DNA from 2 places in the Polaromonas sp. P4_F6 genome. Region 1 is predicted to be linked to the other one. Evidence: riboswitches for the same ligand, from Rfam matches in the RefSeq annotation. Region 1 holds a riboswitch; the other holds the start of a gene.
What was found. Region 1 has a riboswitch for S-adenosylhomocysteine ahead of metH (methionine synthase). Riboswitches for the same ligand answer to the same signal wherever they lie in the genome.

Region 1 (11,864 bases):
TGAGGCGCGCCAGGCGTTCCAGCGCGCCGGCATTGAGGGCGGCCTCGGCCAGGCCCTTGACCGAGGTCTTGGTCACGCGCTTGCCGCGCCCGCCGGCCTTGGCGCCTGCCGCCTGTTCGCGCAGCACCACGCTGACCTCGCCCTTGAGCACCTGGCGCGCGTCCGGCAGCAGCTGCAGCGTGCTGAAGGCCTCGGCGTCCACGCGCACCATGTTGCGCGCGATCAGCTGGCGCAGCACGCCGCGCCACTGCGCCTCGGCCAGGTCCGCGCCTATGCCGAAGGTGCTGAGCTTGTCGTGGCCGTACTGGGCCATCTTGTCGGTCATCTTGCCGCGCAGGATGTCCATGATGTGGCCGGCGCCGAAGCTGATGCCGCTGGCCTGCTGCACGCGGTAAATGCAGCTGAGCATCTTGCGCGCGGCCTCGGTCGCGTCCCAGACGGCCGGCGGGTTCAAACAGTTATCGCAATTTCCACAGGGCTGGCTGTCCTCACCGAAATAGCCCAGCAGGCTGACGCGGCGGCAGCGCGTGTCCTCGGCCAGCGTCAGCAGGGCGTCGAGTTTGCCGCGCATCACCTGCTTGAACTCCTCGCTGGCCGCCTCGCTGGTGTCAATCATGCGGCGCTGGTTCACCACGTCCTGCAGGCCGTAGGCCATCCAGGCGTCGGCGCTCTGGCCGTCGCGGCCGGCGCGGCCGGTCTCCTGGTAATAGCCCTCGATGTTCTTGGGCATGTCCAGGTGGGCGACAAAACGCACGTCGGGTTTGTCTATGCCCATGCCGAAGGCGATCGTCGCCACCATGACGATGCCGTCCTCGCGCAGGAAGCGGTCCTGCCGCTGCTGGCGCAGGGCCGAGTCGAGGCCCGCGTGGTAGGCCAGCGCCTTGAGGCCCGCGTCCTGCAGCATGCCGGCGATTTCCTCCACGCGCTTGCGCGACTGGCAGTAGACGATGCCGGCCTCGCCCTCGTGTTCGGCTTCGATGAAGCGCAGCAGCTGGCGCGTCGGGTCGGTTTTTTCGACGATGGTGTAGCGGATGTTGGGCCGGTCGAAGCTGCTGACGAACTGGCGCGCGTCCTCGAGCTTGAGGCGCTCGATCATGTCCTGGCGCGTCAGCGCGTCGGCCGTGGCCGTCAGCGCGATGCGCGGCACGTCGGGAAAGGTCTCGTGCAGCAGGCTCAGCGAGCGGTACTCGGGCCGGAAATCGTGGCCCCACTGGCTCACGCAATGCGCTTCGTCGATGGCGAACAGGCTCAGCAGCCCGCGCTCGTGCAGCGAGGCCAGCAGGCCCTTCATGCGCGGCGTGTTGATGCGCTCGGGCGCGGCGTAAAGCAGCGTCAGCTCGTTGCGCAGCAGCTGCTTTTCAAGCTGGCTGCTTTCGTCGAAGCTTTGCGTGGAATTGAGGAAGGCCGCCGACACGCCGGCCTCGTGCAGCGCGCCGACCTGGTCGTGCATCAGGGCGATCAGCGGCGAGATCACCACGGTCACGCCGTGGCCGGCCTGCTGCCGCACGATGGCCGGTATCTGGTAGCACAGCGACTTGCCGCCGCCCGTGGGCATCAGCACCAGCGCATCGCCGCCGCGCACCACGTGGTCCACGATGGCCTGCTGCGGGCCCCGGAAGCTGTCGTAGCCGAAGACCTCGGCCAGCACGTGCAGCGGGGTGGAAGGGGAAGAAACGGGGAGTGAGGACAAGGTCGAAATGAAGATGAAGACGGGTAGCGTGTGAGAGCCGGGACAGCGGGGCCTACATCTGCTCCCAGGGCAGGCCGTCAAAGCGCCAGCCCGAGAGCGTGGAGCGCTGGAACTGCTCGTCGAGCTCGCCCTCGAAGCCGTGCACCACATGCTGCACGTCGGTAAAGCCGGCCGCCTCCAGCGCCTTGCCCGCGTCCAGCGTGCGTTTGCCGGATCGGCAGATCAGCAGCACCGGCTGCGCCTTGCCGGTCGCCTCGCGCGCCACGGCCTCGGCGAACTTCTGCGGGTCGGGCTGCAGGTCGGGGTATTCGTACCACGGCACATTGACCACGCCCGGCGGGCGGCCCACGTACAGCGACTCGATTTCCATGCGCACGTCCACAAACAGCGCGTCGGGATGCGACTGCAGCCAGGTCCAGGCTTCTTTGGGTTGAAAGTTTTTCATGATCGGGCTAATACCCCTATTGTGGCCGATGGTGTCTGCGCGACATGCCGCGTTTTGCCTTCCTCTCTGGGCGCGCGCGTTTTTGTGGGCGGCCCGGCGTAAAACCGGCGTGGCCGCTTCGGAGCCTGTCGAAAAAACCGCCGCACCTTAAAATTGGGGCATGAAGCCAATCACCTACACCCGCGGGCAGCAGCTGCCGGCCATCCTGGAGCAACGCATCGCCATCCTTGACGGCGCCATGGGCACCATGATCCAGCGCTTCAAGCTCAGCGAAGCCCAGTACCGCGGCGAGCGCTTCAAGGACTTCCACAAGGACGTCAAGGGCAACAACGAATTGCTGAGCCTCACGCGCCCCGACGTGATCCAGGACATCCACGAGGGTTACCTGGCCGCGGGCGCCGACATGATTGAAACCAACACCTTCGGCGCGACCACGGTGGCCCAGGCCGACTACGACATGGCCGACCTGGCCGTCGAGATGAACTACGAATCGGCCCGCATCGCCCGCGCCGCCTGCGACAAGTTTTCGACCCCCGACAAACCGCGTTTTGTGGTCGGCGCCCTGGGCCCCACGCCCAAGACGGCCAGCATCAGCCCCGACGTGAACGACCCCGGCGCGCGCAACACCAGCTTTGAGGAGCTGCGCAAAGCCTACTACGAACAGACCGAGGCCCTGGTCAAGGGCGGCAGCGACGTGCTGCTGGTCGAGACCATCTTCGACACGCTCAACGCCAAGGCGGCGCTGTTCGCCATCGACGAGTACTTCGACAACTCCGGCGAGCGCCTGCCCCTGATCATCAGCGGCACCGTGACCGACGCCTCGGGCCGCATCCTGAGCGGGCAAACCGTGACCGCCTTCTGGCACAGCGTGCGCCATGCCGCGCCGCTGGCCATAGGCCTCAATTGCGCGCTGGGCGCCACCCTGATGCGCCCCTACATCCAGGAACTGGCCCGCGTGGCCGGCGACACCTTCATCAGCTGCTACCCGAACGCCGGCCTGCCCAATCCCATGAGCGACACCGGCTTTGACGAGACGCCCGACGTCACCTCGCGCCTGCTGCGCGAGTTCGCCGACGAAGGCCTGGTCAACATCGTGGGCGGCTGCTGCGGCACCACGCCGGACCATATAGGCGCCATCGCGCACGCCGTGGCCCCCGTGGCCGCGCGCTCGCGGCAGCGCGGCGCTTTTTACCAGGAAGCCGCCTGAACGGCCAACGCGGCCATTTGTCTGTTTCCCCGGCATCCAGTCGGGGTATGCCCACGGCGCGTCACGTTTCGCGGCTATAGTCAGGCCCGCTTGTCCGGCCTGGCTTTTCACTTTCCGGCGCTGTGTCCCGCAGCCGCCCGCGGCCTGACAACCCATCATCACAAAGGAAACCCTGAACGTGCGTTCATTCATCAAGATCGCCGCGGCATTCGCCGTGGCCACCGTCACCCTGGCGGCCCAGGCGCAGCTGGCGCCGCAAAAGCCCGTCACCATCGTCGTTCCCTATCCGGCCGGCGGCCCGCTGGACAATGCCGCGCACATCCTGGCCGACAAGCTGCGCCCCCTGCTCAAGACCGAAGTAGTGGTCGACAACCGGCCCGGCTCGGGCGGCAATGTGGGCGCCGCGCTGGTCGCCAAGGCGCCGGCCGACGGCCACACGCTGGTCATGGGCGCGGTGGCCACCCATGCCATCAACCCCTGGCTCTACCCCAACATGCCTTATGACGCGCTCAAGGACTTCACGCCCATCACGCTGGTGGCCCGTGTGCCCAATGTGCTGGTCATGAACGCCGAGACGGCCAAGCGCCTGAACATCAAGGACACCAAGGACCTGATCGCCTATGCGCGCAAGAACCCCGGCCGGCTGAACTATGCCTCGGGCGGCAACGGCAGCGCCGGCCACCTCGCCGGCGAGCTGTTCAAAAGCCTGGCCAAAATCAGCGTGGTGCACCTGCCTTCCAGCGGCTCGGCCCAGGCACAGGCCAGCCTGCTGTCCGGCCAGACCGACCTGATGTTCGACAACCTGGCCTCGGCCAGCGCCAACATCAAGTCGGGCAAGCTGGTGGCCTTCGGCGTGACCACCATCAACCGCTCCAGCAGCTTCACCGAGATCCCCACCATCAACGACGTGCTGCCCGGGTTCCACATCAGCACCTGGTTCGGTATCTTCGGCCCGGCCAATCTGCCCAAGGCCACGACGGACCAGCTGCAAAAGGCTTTTGCCGCCGCGCTCAACACGCCCGACACGGCCGAAAAGTTCGCCCGCATGAGCGCCACGCCCAGCCCCATGACCTCGGCGGATTTTGCTTATATGGTGATGAAAGAGCATGCCGACTATGGCCGCCTGATCAAGGTGGCCAAGATCAAGCTGGATTGAGCATGCGCCCCATTTCCCGGGGCTTCGCACCGGGAAATGGCGCAACAGGGCTTCAGCGCTTAAAATACCGGCTACCCAAGGAGCGTTGCAGCGGACCTTAGCGTCCGTCAGGCTTGGGTTACAGGCCGCCGGCGGCGGCCTTTTGCAACGACGCTCACCTTAGCCCCAAGGTGAGTCCGTGTCCGAAACCGAAAATTCCGTCTCCGTTCCCCCCATGAAGCTGTCCGGCCTGGAGCCGGTCGACATAGGCGCGGGCACCCTGTTCGTCAACATCGGCGAGCGCACCAACGTCACCGGCTCCAAGGCCTTCGCCCGGATGATTCTGAACGGCGAATACGAACAGGCCCTGGCGGTGGCCCGCCAGCAGGTGGAAAACGGCGCGCAGATCATCGACATCAACATGGACGAGGCCATGCTGGACAGCCAGGCCGCCATGGTGCGCTTCCTGAACCTGATCGCCAGCGAACCCGACATCGCGCGTGTGCCCATCATGATCGACAGTTCCAAATGGAGCGTCATCGAGGCCGGCCTGCGCTGCATCCAGGGCAAGGGCATCGTCAATTCGATTTCCATGAAAGAGGGCCTGGAACCCTTCAAGCAGCAGGCCAAGCTGCTCAAGCGCTACGGCGCGGCGGCCGTGGTGATGGCCTTCGACGAAAAAGGCCAGGCCGATACCTACGAGCGCAAGATCGAAATCTGCGAGCGCGCCTACCGCGTGCTGGTCGACGAACTCGACTTCCCGCCCGAGGACATCATCTTCGACCCCAACATCTTCGCCATTGCCACCGGCATCGAGGAGCACAACAACTACGCGGTCGACTTCATCAACGCCACGCGCTGGATCAAGCAGAACCTGCCCGGCGCCAAGGTTTCGGGCGGCGTGTCCAATGTGTCCTTCAGCTTTCGCGGCAACGACCCGGTGCGCGAAGCCATCCACACCGTGTTCCTCTATCACGCGATCCAGGCCGGCATGGACATGGGCATCGTCAACGCCGGCATGGTCGGCGTCTACGACGACCTGGACCCGGTGCTGCGCGAGCGCGTCGAGGATGTGGTGCTGAATCGCACGCCCGTCTACAAACCTGGCGAGCCCGAGCTCACGCCCAGCGAGCGCCTGATCGAAGTGGCCGAAACCGCGAAGAGCGGCGCCAAGGACGACAGCAAGAAAAACGAATGGCGCGCCCTGCCGGTGCGCCAGCGCCTGTCGCACGCGCTGGTCCACGGCATGAACGAGCATATCGTGACCGACACCGAAGAGGTGTACCGGGAAATCCTGGCCGAAGGCGGCCGGCCGCTGCACGTCATCGAAGGCCCGTTGATGGACGGCATGAACGTGGTCGGCGACCTGTTCGGCCAGGGCAAGATGTTCCTGCCCCAGGTGGTCAAGAGTGCCCGCGTGATGAAACAGGCCGTGGCCCACCTGCTGCCCTACATCGAGGCCGAAAAGCTGCAGCTCGAAGCCGCCGGCGGCGACGTCAAGACCAAGGGCAAGATCATCATCGCCACCGTCAAGGGCGATGTGCACGACATCGGCAAGAACATCGTCACGGTGGTCCTGCAGTGCAACAACTTCGAGGTCGTCAACATGGGCGTGATGGTGCCCTGCCACGAGATCCTGGCGCGCGCCAAGGTCGAGGGCGCCGACATCGTCGGGCTGTCCGGCCTGATCACGCCCAGCCTGGAGGAAATGCAGTATGTGGCCGCCGAGATGCAGAAGGACGAGCATTTCCGCATCAAAAAAATCCCGCTGCTGATAGGCGGCGCCACCACCAGCCGAGTGCATACGGCCGTCAAGATCTCGCCGCACTACGAAGGCCCGGTGGTCTATGTGCCCGACGCCTCGCGCAGCGTCAGCGTGGCGCAAAGCCTGCTGTCCGACCAGGCGGCCAAATACATCGACGAGCTCTACGCCGACTACGACAAGGTGCGCACCCAGCACGCCAACAAAAAGCAGGTGCCCATGTGGCCGCTGGCCAAGGCGCGCGCCAATGCCACACCCATGGACTGGGCCGGCTACACGCCGCCCGTGCCCAAGTTCACAGGCCGGCGCGTCTTCAAGAACTTCGACCTGGCCGAGCTTGCGCACTACATCGATTGGGGCCCCTTCTTCCAGACCTGGGACCTGGCCGGCCCCTTCCCGGCCATCCTGAAAGACGAGGTGGTGGGCACCGAGGCCGTGCGCGTGTACGGCGACGCGCAGCGCATGCTCAAGCGCCTCATCGAAGGCCGCTGGCTGACCGCCAATGGCGTGATGGCGCTGTACCCGGCCAACAGCGTGGGCGACGACATCGAGATCTACACCGACGCGACGCGTAGCGAAGTGGCCATGACCTGGTACGGCCTGCGCCAGCAGACCGAAAAGACCGCGATCGACGGCGTGATGCGGCCCAGCCGCTGCCTCGCCGATTTTGTCGCGCCCAAGGGCGTTTCCGACTACATCGGCGTCTTCGCCGTGACCGCCGGCATAGGCGCCGAGAAGAAGGAAAAATACTTCCTCGACGACCACGACGACTACTCGTCCATCATGCTCAAGGCGCTGGCCGACCGCCTGGCCGAGGCTTTCGCCGAAAGCCTGCACCAGCGCGTGCGCAAGGACCTGTGGGGCTATGCGCCGGCCGAATCGCTGGACGGCGAGGCGCTGATCGCCGAAAAATACCAGGGCATACGCCCGGCGCCGGGCTACCCGGCCTGCCCGGACCACAGCGTCAAAAAAGAGATGTTCGAGCTGCTCAAGGCCGGTGAGATCGGCATGGCCCTGACCGAAAGCCTGGCCATGACGCCGGCGGCCAGCGTCAGCGGCTTTTACCTGAGCCACCCGCAAAGCACTTATTTCAACGTCGGCAAGATAGGCGACGACCAGCTGCAGGACCTGGCGCAGCGGCGCGGCCTCAAGGCGGACGAGTTGCAGCGCCTGCTGGCGCCCAATCTCTAGAGCTGCTCAAAAACCCTCCTGGAACAACAACTTCCAGGATGGCCGCCGCTATTCGCGTTTACGGCGACTTTGCCGCAGAATAAGCGGCGTTTACATAAATACACAGCCGCTTGCCAAAGCGTGTTTACTTTCACGGCATGGGAAACGTTGAACAAGCGATCTGATCTCACTTGAGGGAATTGCCATGAACACATCCACTGAAAACCTCCAGCCCGGCCAGCAGGCCTCGTCGGCCAGCAAGCCCTTGTGGGCCGCCGTCGGCATTCTGGGCGTCGCCGTCCTGGCCATGGGCGGCACCATGATTTACCAGATGCGCAACCCGGCCGGCGCCACGCCGCCGGTGGCACTGGCCACCCCGCAGGCAACGCCGCAAACGACCGCTCCGGCGGCCACACCGCCCGCCACCGCAGCCGCCACCGCCGCGGACGACCTGGCCGAAAAACCAGCCGCAGCCCCCGCCAAACCCGCACCCGTTCCCGCCAAGAAGGTGGCCAAGCCCACGCCCAAACCGGCGCCCGCGCCCAGCTACGCCGGTATTTCGCCCGCCCCCGGCCCCACGCCCGCACCGGTGGCCGTGGCCGCGGTCTGCCATGTGTGCGGCGCCGTTGAATCGGTCACGCCCGTCGAACGCTCCACCAAACCCGCCGGTGTCGGCGCGGGTGCCGTCGCCGGTGGCGTGCTGGGCGCCGTGCTCGGCAACCAGATCGGCCATGGCGGCGGCCGTACCGCGGCCACCATCCTGGGCGCGGTCGGCGGCGGTTTTGCCGGCAACGCGATCGAAGGCCATATGCGCAAGGAAACCGTCTACCAGGTCGGCGTGCGCATGGAAGACGGCTCGCAGCGCATGGTGGAAGTGGCGCGCGCCCCCAGCGTGGGCAGCCGCGTGACGGTGGAAGGCAATGTGCTGCGCACCAACGACGGCGCCGTTTATGGTCCCAAGCCGCCGCCCGCGCCCGTGGCCGCGCAGCCGCAGGAAACTTCGCCTTACTACGGCCGCTAGGCTTCCCGGGGGGCATCGCCCCTTCAACGGACTCCCAGAAAACCCCGCAACGCCCGCCGCGTTGCGGGGTTTTTTGCTGGCCGCAAGCCGCGCGCGAAGGGGTGCCGTCCCCGGGACTTGGCGCTATGATGGCCCGGCCCATCACAAGGAGGATCGCATGCAGCGTCTTTTCATGCTCCTGCTGGCCCCGCTCATGTTTGCCGGCAGTTTTCAGGCGATGGCGGCTGGGCCCGGGGTGGGCCTGGACCAGCTCGAATTTGCCGGCGCGCGCGACCAGAACACTCCTGTGCTGCTCAGTGCCGCCTCGCGCCCCGTGCCCTTTCTCGGCGCCGACGGGCGCGTGCACATCGACTACGAGCTGCAGGTGATCAATGCGCGCGCCGTGCCGGTCAAGCTGGTGTCGCTGGAAGTGCTGGACGCCGGCTCCGCCAAAGTGCTGGCCAGCGTGTCCGGCGCCGACGTGGCGCGCACTTTCTCGCTGCTGGGCGGCGCCGCCACCGACAGCCTGGACGCGGCCCAGGCCGGCTTCTTCTGGATCGACGTGGTGTTGGAGCCCGGCCAGCCCCTGCCCAAAACGCTGTCGCACCGCGTGGTGACGGCCGGCGCCGAGGTCAAGCTCACGGCCGCCGTCAAACCCGCAAGCGAAGGCACAGTCCAGACCACGCAGACCGGCGGCGCGGTGGCCCTGAGCACCCGGCCCGCGCCGCTGATAGGCCCGCCGCTGGAGGGCACGGGCTGGGTCGCTTTCAACGGCTGCTGCAAGGAAGTCCCGCACCGGCGCGCCGGCATTCCCGTCAACGGCGTGTTGTATGTGAGCCAGCGCTTTGCCATCGACTGGATCAAGCTGGACGCGAACTCGCAGCAAAGCAACGGCGACAGCAACAAGAACGAGAACTGGCCCACCTACGGGCAAAAAGCCATTGCCGTGGCGGATGCCAAGGTGGTGTCCGTGCTCGACGGCCTGCCCGAGCGCGTGCCCAATGCCTTGCCGCCCGACACCACCATGCAGAACGTCACCGGCAACCACGTGGTCCTGGACCTGGGCCGCGGCTACTACGCGTTTTACGCCCACCTGCAGCCCGGCTCGCTCAAGGTGCGCATCGGCGACCGCGTGAGGCGCGGCCAGGTGCTGGCGCTGCTGGGCAATTCGGGCAACACCACGGCGCCGCACCTGCATTTCCATGTGTCGGACGGCATGGGCCCGCTGTCGTCCCAGGGCCTGCCTTATGTGATCGACGCTTTTGTCGTCAAGGGGCTGGCCGCCGACGCCACGGAGCAGGGCAAGGTGGTCGTCCAGCCGCTGCCGCAGCAGGGCCCGCAGCGTGCGGCCCTGCCCATGGATGCCTATGTGGTGGATTTCCCGGCCTTGAAGTGAAGCCCGGCCGCGCCGGCCGCCTTGGGGCGCCGGCGTGGCGGCAAAACAGAAGAATATGTTCAGACTTGCGTTGATTCTTTTTGGCGGCGACGCGCTGGTCAAGCGCTGGAAAATTTTCATGGCGGCGGGTGTGCTGACCGCCCTTTTCGGCATCCTGCTTCTGGTCGACCTGGTCGATGGCGTGGCCGACGTGGCCACCTGGGTGCTGGGCGCGGTGCTGCTGGCCCAGGGGGTGGTCGAGCTGGTGGTGGGCGCCACCCACGCGCGGGAGCGGCGCCGCTTTGAGATGCTGCGCGGCGCGGCCATGGTGGTGTTCGCCTGTCTGGTGCTGGATTTCCCCTGGGACAACTCGATTGCCGCCGGCATCCTGTTCGGTGCCGCCTTCACCTTCAACGGCCTGGTCCGCATCGCCTCCAGCTGGCTGATCCGCTACCCGAGTTGGCGCAAGTCCAACCTGATAGGCTGGGCCTACCTGGTCATGGCGCTGCTGATGCTGACCAACTGGCCGGTGCCCTCGAGCATGAATGTGTCGCTGTGCACGGGCCTGGCGCTGATCGCGGGCGGCCACATCCTGATGCGCGGGGCCTGGCGGCTCAGGCGCCTGCCGCGCGGCTCGCGGCTGGCGGCCGTCGAGCTTTACAGCGGCACCCGGGTGCTGCAACCCGATGCGGCGCCGGCCACGGCCGAGACGCTGGCCGCGAATGCCGCCGCCGGGCACATGATCGTGCATGTCTGGACGGCGGTCGATGCGGTGGACGACGACAAGGACCGCATACGCCTTCCGCTGATCGAGCGCTACATCGCCTCCATGACAAAGAAGGGCCGTGTATCGACAGGCCATATCGCGCTTGAATGCGAGGACGGCCTTTACATCAGCCACCACCCGCGGGTCCGCCTGGCCATCACACAGACCAACCTGGTAGACCACCTGCGTGCCACCTCCGGCAACGACCATCCCGGCGTCTGGCTGCCCTCCTACGCAGAAGAGGCCGCGGCGACCCGTCCTTCCACGCACAAGCTGCATTTCCGCGTCTACAACCGCCGCTACCTCCAGGCCTTCTGGGACGTGTACCGCCAGGACGACACCTACAACCTCACCCATCGCAATTGCTCCGTTGTGGTCACGCAGGCCGTGGATGCGGCCATGGAAGGCGTCTTCGCGGACAAGCCCTTCTGGCGGACCCTGCTGCGGCTTACCTTGCATCCCGACGTCTGGATGGCCGGCGGCGCCCGGGTGCGCGCCGAGTCCATGGCCTGGACGCCGGGGCTGGCGCTTGATTACGTGAGCGCGATCCGGCGCATCACGCATCCGCGCCATGATTTGAAGGTGCATCTTTCACGCTGGTGGAAGGCCCGCAAGGCGCGCAGGCTGCGCGTGGACTGAAGAGTCAGGCCTTCACGGGGCGGCCTTGAGCGCCCGCCGGTATTGCACCGCCTCCGCGACATGCATCGTTTGCACCACCTGCGCGCCGGCCAGGTCGGCAATCGTCCTGGCGACTTTCAGGCAGCGGTGGATGCTGCGGCCCGACCAGCCCAGGCGGGCGGCCGCGGTGTTGAGGAATTTCGCGGCGTCGTCGTCGAGCTGGCATTGCGCGTCTATGGCCTGGCCCGCCAGCGCCTGGTTGGTGCTGCCTTGGCGGGCCAGGGCGCGCTCGCGCGCCGCGACGACGCGGCGCCGGATATCGGCCGTGGCCTCACCGGGCGGCGCGTTCACCAGCTCATCGGCCGCCAGGGCGCCGACTTCCACATGCAGGTCTATGCGGTCCAGCAGCGGGCCGCTGAGTTTGCCCTGGTAGCGCGAGACCTGCTCGGGCGAGCAGCGGCAGGCCCGCAGGCTGGAGCCCAGGTAGCCGCAGGGGCAGGGGTTCATGGCCGCGACCAGCTGGAAGCGGGCCGGGAACTCGGCGCGCTGGGCGGCCCGCGAGATGGTGATGCTGCCGGACTCCAGCGGCTCGCGCAGCGCCTCCAGCGCCGCGCGCGGAAACTCGGGCAGCTCGTCAAGAAACAGCACGCCGCGGTGCGCCAGCGAGATCTCGCCGGGCCGTGGCGGCGAGCCGCC
Region 2 (11,864 bases), on a different contig from region 1:
AGCTATGTGATCAATGTGACCGGCTATGCGTTCGGCATCGTGGTGCCGGCCGACAGCCCGTTCAAGACCTGGGCCGATTTTGTGGCCTATGCCAAGGCCAACCCGGGCAAGCTGACCTACGGCTCCACCGGCACGCTGACCAGCCCGCACCTGACGACGGAACTGGTCGCGCAGAAAGCCGGCATCGAGCTGCAGCACGTGCCTTACAAAGGAAGCGCCGATTTGATGCTGGCGCTGGTCAGCGGCCAGCTGATGGCCGGCGCCGACAGCACCGGCTTTGCGCCGCAGGTCGAAGCCGGCAAGCTGCGTGTGCTCAATACCTGGGGCGAGAAGCGCCTCGACAAATTCCCGAACGCGCCCACGCTCAAAGAGCTGGGCTATGACATCGTGCAGAACTCGCCCTTTGGCATAGGCGCGCCCAAGGGCACGCCGCCCGAGGTGGTCAAGCGTTTGCACGATGCCTTCAAGAAGGCCATGGAGGAGCCGAGTTATGTGGCGGCGCTGGCCCGCTATGACATGCTGCCGAACTACCTGAGTTCTGCGGATTACACCAAGTTTGCGCAGGACACGGTAGTCCGCGAAAAAGTCTTGATCGACAAACTGGGCCTCGCTAAACCCAACTAGCGGGCTCGATACCGGCCAGCACAAACAATTCATCGGCTAATTGATCGGCTAGCGCCGGCTCCACGCCCGAACCAAAAATCAACCGGTAAACAATGGGGGCCATCATGTGGTCCAGCACCTGCTGCACCGTGGGTGTGGCGTCGCCGCGCGCCTGGGCCCGGCTCACCAGCAGCGTGGCTTCGGCGCGGCGGTTTTTCAGGCAGTTGGTGTCTTCCGGGCCGGCCAGCGCGGCCGCCGCCTTCAGCATGGAGGTGCATCCGGGCTTGTTGAGGTGGGTGATCAACTCCCGGGCCCAGGCCGCGAGTTCAGCCTTCAGGTCGCCGGTTTCGGGCAGGGGGCGGTTCGGGTCCAGCCGCTGCGTCGCGGTTTCGCCGAGCAGGCCGTTCACGTCGCCCCAGCGCCGGTAAATGCTGGAGGCGCTGACACCGGCGCGCTCGGCCACGGCCGGCACGGTCACCTTGTCGCGGCCTTCCTGGGCAATCAGTTCTTCGAGCGCCTTGCGCACCACGGCCTGCACCTGGGCGCTGCGGCCGCCTGGGCGCTTGTTCTGGGGTGTTTGTGGAATGCTCATCAGGGCCGATTTTAGCCTAAAAGCAATGATCTTTGCGTTAATTTTCAAACCGGTATAGAATTCGCAAACGCAAATAAATTCGCTTTAAGAAAGTCGAGCGTTTCCCATGAGCACACCCGCCGCCCCCTCTTTGCAAGCCTCTTCCGCCGCGACGGCGCCGCGTTGGCAACTGCCGCCCGCGGCTGCTTTCCCGCTGCTGGCCGTCCTGTTGTTCGCATTTTTTGTGGCGGGCAGTGCGCCTTCGCCGCTGTTTGTGGTGTTCCAGCAGCAATGGGGCTTTTCGCCGGCGCTGCTGACGGTGGCGTTTGCGATTTACGCGATCGCGCTGCTGGCCTCGCTGCTGGTGGCCGGCTCGCTGTCCGACCACATAGGCCGGCGCCCCGTGGTGTTTACCGCCTTGCTGCTGCAGGCCGGCGCGATGCTGACCTTTCTGCTGGCCGAGGGCATCAACGGCATCATTGCCGCGCGCATTGTCCAGGGCATCGCGACCGGCATGGTCAGCGGCGCATTGACGGCGGCGGTGGTGGAGGCGGCCCCGGCCGCGCAAAAACGCCTGGGCGCGATGATAGGCAGCGTCTCGCCGCTGGCGGGCCTGGCCGTGGGCGCGCTGCTGACCGGCGTTGCGGTCAAGTTTGCGCTGCACCCGGTGCCGCTGGTGTTCGGCGTGCTGGCCGCCATTTGCGTGACCGGTGCGCTGGCCACCTTGTTCCTGCCTGAAAGCGTGACGCCGCGTCCCGGCGCGCTGGCCTCGCTGGTGCCGCGCATTTCGATCCCGGTGCAGGCGCGCGGCGAGTTTGTGCGCGGTGTGCCGACCATGCTGGCGGTCTGGTCGCTGGCGGGCCTCTACCTTTCGCTGGTGCCCTCCATGCTGCAGCAGATCTTCGGCATCCACGACGGCATCGTCAACGGCCTGGCGATTGCCACCTTTTTCGGCCTGGGCGCCGCGTCGCCGACCTTGCTCAAAAGCCTGCCGCCCGTGCGCATGAGCGCCCTGGGCATGAGCTTGCTGGCTGTCGGCGTGGGCCTGGTGGCCGTCTCGCTGGCCGCCCATTCCGTGGCCTTGTTTTTTGCGGGAACGGCGCTGGCCGGTTTCGGCGGCGGCTCGGCCTTTTCGGCCCAGGTGCAGACGCTGGCCCCGCTGGCGCAACCGCATCAGCGCGCCGAACTGTTCGCCGCGCTTTATGCCACCAGCTACCTGGCGTTCAGCGTGCCGGCCATGCTGGCCGGCCGGCTGATCGCGCCGCTGGGCCTGCCGGCCACGGTGGAGGGTTATGCCACGCTGGTGCTGGCCGTGGCCGCGCTGGGCGCCTGGCTGCGGTGGACTTCGGTGCGCCGCGCGGCTTAACCCTAACCCAGAAGGGCGCGGGCTACTTCGGTAAAGCCCGCGCCGCGCTCGCCACGCGTCACATAACGCGGCAGGTGTGCGAGCTGCGGCACAAAACGCGCAATATTCGCCACGCCCACGCTGTTGGCAAAGGTCTTGAACATCAGCTGGTCGTTGGTGGAGTCGCCCACATACACCCATTGAGCGATCTCGGCGTCCAGGTCACGCTGCCAGAGTTCACGAACAATCCAGCGCGCGCCCTCCAGCTTGTTGTGTTCGCCGTACCAGCCGTTGATATGGATGCTGCTCACGGTGGCATGCATGCCCTCGCTTTTCATGAGCGCCACCACGGCGGCAATCTGCGCGTCGCTGAGCTGCACGAACTCGCTGTGGTCTATGGCGATGTCGGTCTCGCGGCCCGGCGAGTCGGTGGCGCGGGCCACGCCGGGCATCTCGCGCTCTATGCGCGCCAGCACGGCCTGCATGCGCGCGAAGTTGTTGCTGCGCGTCGCCGCATCTTGCTGGTAGATTTTGGACAGCGGTCGTGGCGCGGCGCTTGTGGCATCCGGCAGCAGCGCCACGGCGCCGTTCTCGGCCACGATGGCATCGACGGGCCAACGCGCCGCGAAAGGCTCACTCCAGCCCACGGGCCGGCCGGTGATGGCCACCACCCTGAGTCCTGCGGCCTTCAAGGCACCCAAAGCCTGCAGCGCATCGGTGGTGATTTCCCCCTCGGTGGTCAGCGTGTCGTCGATGTCGGTAAAGAGGCCGGTGACGGCCCGGCGTTGCGCGGCGGGCCAAAGGGGGAGTTCTTGCATGGTGAAATTTTCTCACGGGGATGTGCGTCATCAGTAGGTGCCGCGGAACCGGCTTTGCCGGGCCGCAGGCACCGTCCCCTGCAAGGGGAGAAGGGCTACACGAAGTGAACCCGATAGGGGTGTGCCAATTTTTCGGCTTTGCCGGCCCCAGGCGCCGCCCCCTTGAGGGGGGAGCAGGCTACACGAAGTGAGCCTGAACGGGGGAGTTCGGTATAATCATGGCTTCCTGAGGAGCGTTGCAAGCCACACCACGTGGACCAGGCTCAGGACTTCATTGCAACCACGCTCACCCGCATGCGCTGTCTCTCAAGCCGGGTGAATGACTGAATTCCCCCTCCCTTGAATGCCGCATGCCCGTGGCGATTTTGCCCAGTTACGTTTGATTTTTGGAGAACCGTATGAGCGCCGTCCTGAAGCCTTCCACCGACCACATCATTGCCGACATTTCGCTTGCCGCCTGGGGCCGCAAGGAACTGAACATCGCCCAGACCGAAATGCCCGGCCTGATGGCCATCCGCGAAGAGTTCGCCAAGGCGCAGCCCCTGAAGGGCGCGCGCATCACCGGCTCGCTGCACATGACCATCCAGACCGGCGTGCTGATCGAGACCCTGCAGGCCCTGGGCGCCGAGGTGCGCTGGGCTTCGTGCAACATCTTCTCGACGCAGGACCACGCCGCCGCCGCGATCGCCGCCGCCGGCACGCCGGTGTTCGCCATCAAGGGCGAAACCCTGGCCGACTACTGGGACTACACCCACCGCATCTTTGAATTCAGCGGCGCCAAGGGCACGCCTGAAGAAGGCCCCAACATGATCCTGGACGACGGCGGCGACGCAACGCTGCTGATGCACCTGGGCAGCAAGGCCGAAAAAGACGCCAGCCTGATCTCCAAGCCGACCAGCGAAGAAGAAACCTGTTTGTTCAATTCGATCAAGGCCAAGCTCGCGCAAGACCCGACCTGGTACAGCCGCCGCCTGAAGAACATCATCGGCGTGACCGAGGAAACCACCACCGGCGTGCTGCGCCTCAATGAAATGTCGGCCAAGGGCACGCTGGCCCTGCGCGCCATCAACGTGAACGACTCGGTCACCAAGTCCAAGTTTGACAACCTGTACGGCTGCCGCGAATCGCTGGTCGACGCGATCAAGCGCGCCACCGACGTGATGGTCGCCGGCAAGGTTGCCGTGGTGGCCGGCTATGGCGACGTGGGCAAAGGCTCGGCCCAGGCCCTGCGCGCACTGAGCGCCCAGGTCTGGGTGACCGAGATCGACCCGATCAACGCCCTGCAGGCCGCGATGGAAGGCTACAAGGTCGTGACCATGGAATACGCCGCCGACAAGGCCGACATCTTTGTGTCCGCCACCGGCAACAAGAACGTCATCACCTACGCCCACATGGCCGCGATGAAAGACCAGGCCATCGTCTGCAATATCGGCCACTTCGACAACGAAATCGACGTCGCCTCGCTCGAGAAATGCAGCTGGGAAGAGATCAAGCCGCAAGTCGACCACGTGATCTTCCCGGACGGCAAGCGCATCATCCTGCTGGCCAAGGGCCGCCTCGTGAACCTGGGCTGCGGCACCGGCCACCCGAGCTTTGTGATGTCGTCGAGCTTTGCCAACCAGACCATCGCGCAGATCGAGCTCTTCACCAAGAAGGACGCTTACGAAGTCGGCAAGGTCTATGTGCTGCCCAAGCACCTCGACGAAAAGGTCGCGCGTTTGCACCTCAAGAAGGTGGGCGCGGTGCTGACCGAGCTGAGCGATGAGCAGGCGGCTTACATCGGTGTCTCCAAAGCAGGCCCGTACAAAGCCAATACCTACCGCTATTAAGGGCTTCCCCCTCTCCCGCTGGGAGAGGGCAGGGGTGAGGGCCAGCGGCGACAAGGGCCCAGCGAGATTTTTTGAGGCCACCGGCCCTCACCCTGACCCTCTCCCAAAGGGAGAGGGGACAAGACCGGCCCATTCCACGGAGCACCATGCGCGCAGACCTCTTCCTCGTCGACCACGGCCATGCCGCCACCCGCTCCCAGGCCCAGCGCCTGATTGCCTCGGGCGTGCAGTGGCGCGCGGAAGCGGACGCCCCCTGGAAAAAGATCGCCAAGAACGGCGACGAGATTCCTGAAGGCGCCGAGCTGCAGCTGCTGGACACCACCGAAGCCAAGTACATCTCGCGCGGCGGGCTCAAGCTCGAAGGTGCGCTCAAGGCCACGGGCCTGTCCGTGGCCGGCCTGCGCTGCCTGGACATAGGCCAGTCCACCGGCGGTTTTACCGATTGCCTGCTGCAGCACGGCGCCGTGCAGGTGGTGGGTGTGGACGTGGGCCACGGCCAGCTGCATGCCAGCCTGCGGGGCGATCCGCGTGTGGTCTGCATCGAAGGCCTCAATGCGCGTTCCATGACGGCCGCCGACCTGGTGGCCGGCCATGCGGGCGACAGCGGCGACATGGACTTTGGTGATGACTTCGACGATGAAGATGAGGGCGAAGAGGGCGAAGAAGACCCGGCCATTGAAGCCAACTTCGACTTCCTGACCGGCGACCTGTCCTTTATCTCGCTCACGCTGGTGCTGCCCGCGGTGGTGCGCCTGCTCAAGCCCGGCGGCGATTTGCTGATGCTGGTCAAGCCGCAGTTCGAGCTGCAGCCCGGCCAGGTCGGCAAGGGCGGCATTGTGCGCGACCCGGCGCACTTCGCGTTTGTGGAAAAGCGTTTGCGCGATGCCTGCGCGGCCCTGGGCCTGGAGGTCAAGGCCTGGCTGGACTCGCCGATTGAAGGCGGCGACGGCAACCGCGAATTTTTTATCCAGGCCGTCAAAGGTAGTGATGTGGCCGGCGAGGACCAGCCGCTGCCGGCCGCGCCGCAGCGCAAGGTCGCCAAGCGTGTGCCGCGCGCCGAGCTGCGCGCCTCCCGCGCGCCGCACGAAGACTCCGAACTCGCGCATGCCGGCCAGCCCGGACCGGCGCGCGGCAAGCGGCGTGACAAGAAAACCGATAACGACGAGTGAGATCCGAGATGAACCTGCCCCTGAGTTTTGAATTTTTCCCGCCCAAGACGCCCGAAGGCGCGGCCAAGCTGCGTGCGGCGCGCCAGGCGCTGTATGCGCACAAGCCCGAGTTCTGCTCGGTCACCTTCGGCGCTGGCGGCTCCACGCAAGAGGGCACCTTCGGCACCGTGAAGGAAATCCTGGACGAAGGCATGGCCGCGGCCTGCCATTTTTCCTGCGTGGGCGCGACCAAGGCCACAGTGCGCAAGCAGCTGGCCGAGCTGCGGGCCATGGGCGTCAAGCGCCTGGTGGCGCTGCGCGGCGACCTGCCCAGCGGCTATGGCGCCGGTGGTGAATTCCATTACGCGAGCGACCTGGTGGCCTTTATCCGCGAGGAAACCGGCGACGCCTTCCACATCGAGGTGGCGGCCTACCCCGAAGTCCACCCCCAGGCCCGGTCGGCCGACGCCGACCTGCAGGCCTTTGTCAAAAAGGTCAAGGCCGGCGCCGATTCGGCGATCACGCAGTATTTTTTCAATGCCGACGCCTACTTCCGCTTTGTCGACGATGCGCAGGCTCTGGGCGTGGACCTACCCATCGTGCCGGGCATCATGCCCATCATCAGTTCCACGCAGCTCATGCGCTTTTCCGACGCCTGCGGCGCCGAGATTCCGCGCTGGGTGCGCCTGCGCCTGCAGGGCTTTGGCGACGACACCGCTTCCATCAAGAGCTTCGGCCTGGATGTGGTCACCGGCCTGTGCGAGCAGCTGTATGCCGCGGGCGTGCCCGGCATCCATTTCTACACGATGAACCAGGCCGCGGCGACGGCCGAAATCATCGGGCGGCTGCAGCGGGCCTGAGCCCGGCCACCGATGCGCGAGGGTGTGGTCCGCAGTCTTCGTGCCGCTGGTGCGGCAGCCTTGATCGCCTGGCTGGCGGCCTGCACGACAGCGCCGACCGCACCACCAATCGGCCCCCGCGCGGCCACGCCCCGGCCCGCCCCGGCGCCGCAGCATGACGCGCCCGGCCAAGCCGTCGATGAAGTGCCGGCCCCTGTCCCCCTCACCGAGCGGCCCCGTCCCGAACTGCTGGGTGGCGAAGTGCCGCGCGAGTTCCAGCGCGGCACCGCCTCCTGGTACGGCCCGCGCTTTAACGGCAGGCGCACCGCCAGCGGCGAGCGTTTTGACATGCGCGAGTTCACCGCCGCCCACCGCACGCTGCCCTTCGGCACCCTGGTGCGCGTGCACAGCCTGGTCAACGGCCGCGACGTGGACGTGCGCATCACCGACCGCGGCCCCTACGCCGGCAACCGCATCATCGACCTGAGCCGCGCCGCGGCCGAAGAACTGGGCATGCTGGGCATGGGTTTCAAGGAAGTGGTGCTGCTGGTGCCGGAGTCCACACCCGAGGTGGCAGTGGCGCCGCCGCCGGCCAGGAAGCCGGTGCGCAAACCGCGCCGCGCTTCGCCCGCCAGTCGGCGCTAGCGGCCTAAGCCGGCGCCTGACCGACCGGCTCGCAGGGTTAATCCAAGGTGGCGTCTGCAACAGTGGTTTCAATTTATTAGAATTTCAGTAATTCCTGAAAATTCAATAAGTCAAAGAGGCCCGGCGCCATGAATCTTCCCCCCTTGACCCAGCGTTTTGTCCTGCATTTCGGTGAAATGGGCAGTCGCTGGGGCATCAACCGCACCGTGGGGCAGATTTATGCCCTTCTTTATGTGTCCCCTCGGGCCTTGAATGCCGATGAAATCGGTGAGGCGCTGGCGTTCTCGCGCTCCAACGTCAGCATGGGGCTCAAGGAGCTGCAATCCTGGAACCTGGTGCGCCTGCAGCACCTGCCCAATGACAGGCGCGAGTATTTCCAGGCGCCCGAAGACGTCTGGGCCATCTTCCGCACCCTGGCCGAGGAGCGCCGCAAGCGCGAGATCGACCCGACGCTGTCCATGCTGCGCGATGCGCTGATGGAGCACCCCGCGCATGCGGACGATATCCACGCCCAGGCGCGCATGAAGCAGATGCACGACCTGATCGAGCTCATGACGGGCTGGCTGGCCGACGTGCAGAAAATGGACTCGGCCACGCTGGTGAGTCTCATGAAAATGGGCGCCAAGGTGCAGAAGCTGCTGGAGATGAAAAACAAGGTCGCCGGCAGCATGAAGGCAGGTTTGACAGGCCGGGCGGCATCCCCCACAGTGGCAGCCACGCCTTCCGATGCGCCCGAACCCGCGGCGGCGCCTGCCAACCTTCCCGATGACACCAGGAGTTGACGATGGACGGACTTGACGCATTCCTGTTGGCCCGCATCCAGTTCGCGGCCAACATCACTTTCCACATCCTGTTCCCGACCATCAGCATCTCGCTGGGCTGGGTGCTGCTGTATTTCAAGCTGCGCTTCGTCAAAAGCCAGGACCAGTTCTGGATGGACGCCTACCAGTTCTGGGTGAAGATCTTCGCGCTCACCTTCGCCCTGGGCGTGGTCAGCGGCATCACCATGAGCTTCCAGTTCGGCACCAACTGGCCGGGTTATATGCAGAAGGTCGGCAACATCGCCGGGCCGCTGCTGGCCTATGAGGTGCTGACGGCCTTCTTCCTGGAAGCCACCATGCTGGGCGTGATGCTGTTCGCGCGCGAACGCGTCAGCGAGACCATGCATACCGTGGCCACCCTGCTGGTGGCGGGCGGCACCACGCTGTCGGCCTTCTGGATCCTGGCGCTCAACTCCTGGATGCAGACGCCCGCGGGTTTTGAAATGATCAACGGCCAGGCGCATGTCGTGAGCTGGCTGCAAGTCATCTTCAACCCGTCCTTCCCTTATCGCCTCGTGCACATGCTGCTGGCCTCGGGGCTCACGGTGGCCTTTCTGGTGGCGGGCGTGTCGGCCTACCGCTGGCTGCGCGAGGACCGCGGGGCCGAGGTGATGGCCGGGCTGAAGACCGGCATCTACATGGCCGCGATGCTGATCCCGCTGCAGATCGTCGCGGGCGACCAGCACGGCCTGAACACGCTGGAGCACCAGCCGGCCAAGCTGGCCGCGATGGAGGGCATCTGGAAAACCGAAAAAGGCGTGCCCGCGATCCTGTTCGCGCTGCCGGACGAAAAAGCCAGGGAAAACCGCTACGAGATCGCGATCCCCAAGCTGGCCTCGCTCTACCTCACGCATTCGCTGGACGGCGAGGTCAAGGGCCTGGACCAGTTCGAGGGCAAACACCCGCCCGTGGCGCCGGTGTTCTGGGCCTTCCGCATCATGGTGGGCGTGGGCATGCTGATGCTGGCGGTGAGCTGGGCCAGCGTGCTGCAGCTGGCGCCCTGGAAGAAAGACCCGTCGCGCACCCTGACGGTGTGGCACGCCCGCGTGCTGGTGGCCATGACCTTCGCGGGCTGGGTTGCCCTGGTCGCCGGCTGGTATGTGACCGAAATCGGCCGCCAGCCCTGGCTGGTGACGGGCGTGCTGACGGCGGCCGACGCGGCCTCCAAGGTGCCGGCGCCGCGCATCGCGCTGACGCTGTCGCTGTACCTGTCGCTGTACGCGGTGCTGCTGGCGTCCTATGTGTCTGTGGTGTTTTACCTGGCGCGCCACAAGAAGCACGCGGACAAGCCTTTCGGCGAGGACCGCAGCGCGGGCGAGACCGAAAAGGACCTCAATGTCGTGAACTATCCCGAAAAGGAAGGAGCTCCCCATGCTTGACCTGGCCCCTGACCTGACGCAAGCCGCCGGCTGGATGCCCATCGTCTTCCTGGTGGTGATGGGGCTGGCGATGCTGGCCTATGTGATCCTGGACGGCTACGACCTGGGTGTGGGCGTGCTGATGCGCCGCGCCAGCGACGACGACAAGGACACCATGATCGCCAGCATAGGCCCCTTCTGGGACGCCAACGAAACCTGGCTGGTGCTGGGCGTGGGCATTCTGCTCACGGTGTTCCCGTTGGCGCACGGCGTGATCCTGGGTGCGCTCTACCTGCCGGTGGCCTTCATGCTGATAGGCCTCACGCTGCGCGGCGTGGCCTTTGACTTTCGCGTGAAGGCGCGCGCCAGCCACAAGCCGCTGTGGAACCGCATGTTCTACACCGGCTCGCTGCTGGCGAGCTGGTCGCAGGGCTATATGCTGGGCTCGCTGATCACCGGCTTCGCTGCCACCTGGTGGACGATTGTGTTCAACGCCGTTATCGGCGCCGCACTGGTGGCGGCCTATTGCCTGCTGGGTTCGGGCTGGCTCATTATCAAGTCCGAAGGGGCGCTGCAGCTGCAGGCCGTGCGCTGGGCGCGCGCCAGCCTGTGGTTCACCATGGCCGGGGTGGCGGCAATCTCCATTGCCACGCCGCTGGTCAGCCACAGCATCTTTAACAAGTGGTTCTCTTTCCCCAACATCGTGCTGCTGCTGCCCATTCCCGCCGCCACGCTGGTGCTGTTCGGCGTGATCTACCGCAGCCTGCAGCGCCTGCCGGTACGCCTGGCGCAGGGCAATGAGTACGGCGCCTGGGTGCCCTTCGGCGCCACGGTGGGGGTGTTTTTGCTGGCCTTTTACGGCCTGGCCTACAGCCTGTTCCCGTGGCTGGTGATAGACAGCCTGGACATCTGGAAAGCGGCCGCCGCGCCCGAAGCCATGGGCGTGATCCTGGCCGGGGCGGCGGTGGTGCTGCCGATGATCATTGGCTACACCGTGTTCGCTTACCGTGTGTTCTGGGGCAAGAGCACGGCGCTGAAATATTAGCCCCCACGCTCCCCCACTGCGTGTGGGTCGCTGCCCCCCGAGGGGGCCGCTGCGCCTGCGGCCCGGCAAAGCCGGTTCCGCGGCCCCTGCTGGTGCAGAGAGAGCCCCTCGGTCTCCGTGTTTACAAGCTGATTTCGGGCGCAGGGGCTACCGCTTCGAGCTCCAACAGGAAGGCCTCTGCCGATTCGTAGCGCTGCTCGGGGTCTTTGGCCATCAGCTTGTTGACGACGCCCTGCAGGTCGGCGTGGGCGGCCGGCAGCGGGGGCGTCTCGGCGTTCAGGTGTTTGGCCAGCAGCAACTCCAGCGACTCGGCGATGTAGGGCCTGCGGTGGGCCAGCATTTCGAACAGCATCACACCCAGGCTGTAGAGGTCGGACTTGGCCGTCACCTTGCGGCCGGTGGCCTGCTCGGGGCTCATGTAATAGGGTGTGCCCACCACGTCGCCGTGGTGGGTTTGCGTCAGGCCCATGTTTTGCGACTGCATGATGGACTTGGCGATGCCGAAATCGGCCAGCGCCACGCTGCCGTCGGCGCGCAGCATGACGTTTTCGGGCTTGATGTCGCGGTGCACGATGCCGTGCGCATGGATGGCCGACAGGGCCTGGGCGACCTCGCGCGCCACCGTCAGCGCCTGCGGCCGCGTCAGGCTGGGGCCGAACAGGCTGCGCAGGTCGCCGCGTTCGAAGTACTCCATCGCGATGTAGGCGTGCTCGTCGGTAAAGCCCTGGTCATAAATCTTGATGACGTGCGGATGGTCTATCTTGCAGAGCAGGGCGTATTCCTGGATGAAGCGCACCAGGTGCTCGGAAGCCTCCTTGCCGCGCGAATCCAGCACCTTGAGC

Region 2: it holds a riboswitch for S-adenosylhomocysteine, as region 1 does, so the genes downstream of both, ahcY (adenosylhomocysteinase) here and metH (methionine synthase) in region 1, are expected to answer to the same signal.

Annotation. Positions count from the first base shown of each region.
Region 1 is NZ_JBFUJQ010000003.1:243,038-254,901, reverse strand. Features, by position in the region: gene recQ (DNA helicase RecQ) at 1-1,690, opposite strand, end outside; gene AC1DUN_RS10640 (rhodanese-like domain-containing protein) at 1,743-2,135, opposite strand; gene AC1DUN_RS10635 (homocysteine S-methyltransferase family protein) at 2,296-3,342, shown strand; gene AC1DUN_RS10630 (Bug family tripartite tricarboxylate transporter substrate binding protein) at 3,521-4,498, shown strand; S-adenosyl-L-homocysteine riboswitch at 4,570-4,661, shown strand; gene metH (methionine synthase) at 4,677-7,430, shown strand; gene AC1DUN_RS10620 (glycine zipper 2TM domain-containing protein) at 7,615-8,430, shown strand; gene AC1DUN_RS10615 (M23 family metallopeptidase) at 8,588-9,805, shown strand; gene AC1DUN_RS10610 (HdeD family acid-resistance protein) at 9,861-11,189, shown strand; gene AC1DUN_RS10605 (YifB family Mg chelatase-like AAA ATPase) at 11,202-11,864, opposite strand, start outside.
Region 2 is NZ_JBFUJQ010000007.1:98,221-110,084, forward strand. Features, by position in the region: gene AC1DUN_RS17070 (tripartite tricarboxylate transporter substrate binding protein) at 1-624, shown strand, start outside; gene AC1DUN_RS17075 (TetR/AcrR family transcriptional regulator) at 611-1,195, opposite strand; gene AC1DUN_RS17080 (MFS transporter) at 1,302-2,540, shown strand; gene AC1DUN_RS17085 (HAD-IIB family hydrolase) at 2,543-3,337, opposite strand; S-adenosyl-L-homocysteine riboswitch at 3,560-3,632, shown strand; gene ahcY (adenosylhomocysteinase) at 3,736-5,166, shown strand; gene AC1DUN_RS17095 (TlyA family RNA methyltransferase) at 5,313-6,335, shown strand; gene metF (methylenetetrahydrofolate reductase [NAD(P)H]) at 6,344-7,174, shown strand; gene AC1DUN_RS17105 (septal ring lytic transglycosylase RlpA family protein) at 7,199-7,798, shown strand; gene AC1DUN_RS17110 (GbsR/MarR family transcriptional regulator) at 7,927-8,580, shown strand; gene AC1DUN_RS17115 (cytochrome ubiquinol oxidase subunit I) at 8,583-9,998, shown strand; gene AC1DUN_RS17120 (cytochrome d ubiquinol oxidase subunit II) at 9,991-11,022, shown strand; gene AC1DUN_RS17125 (protein kinase domain-containing protein) at 11,144-11,864, opposite strand, start outside.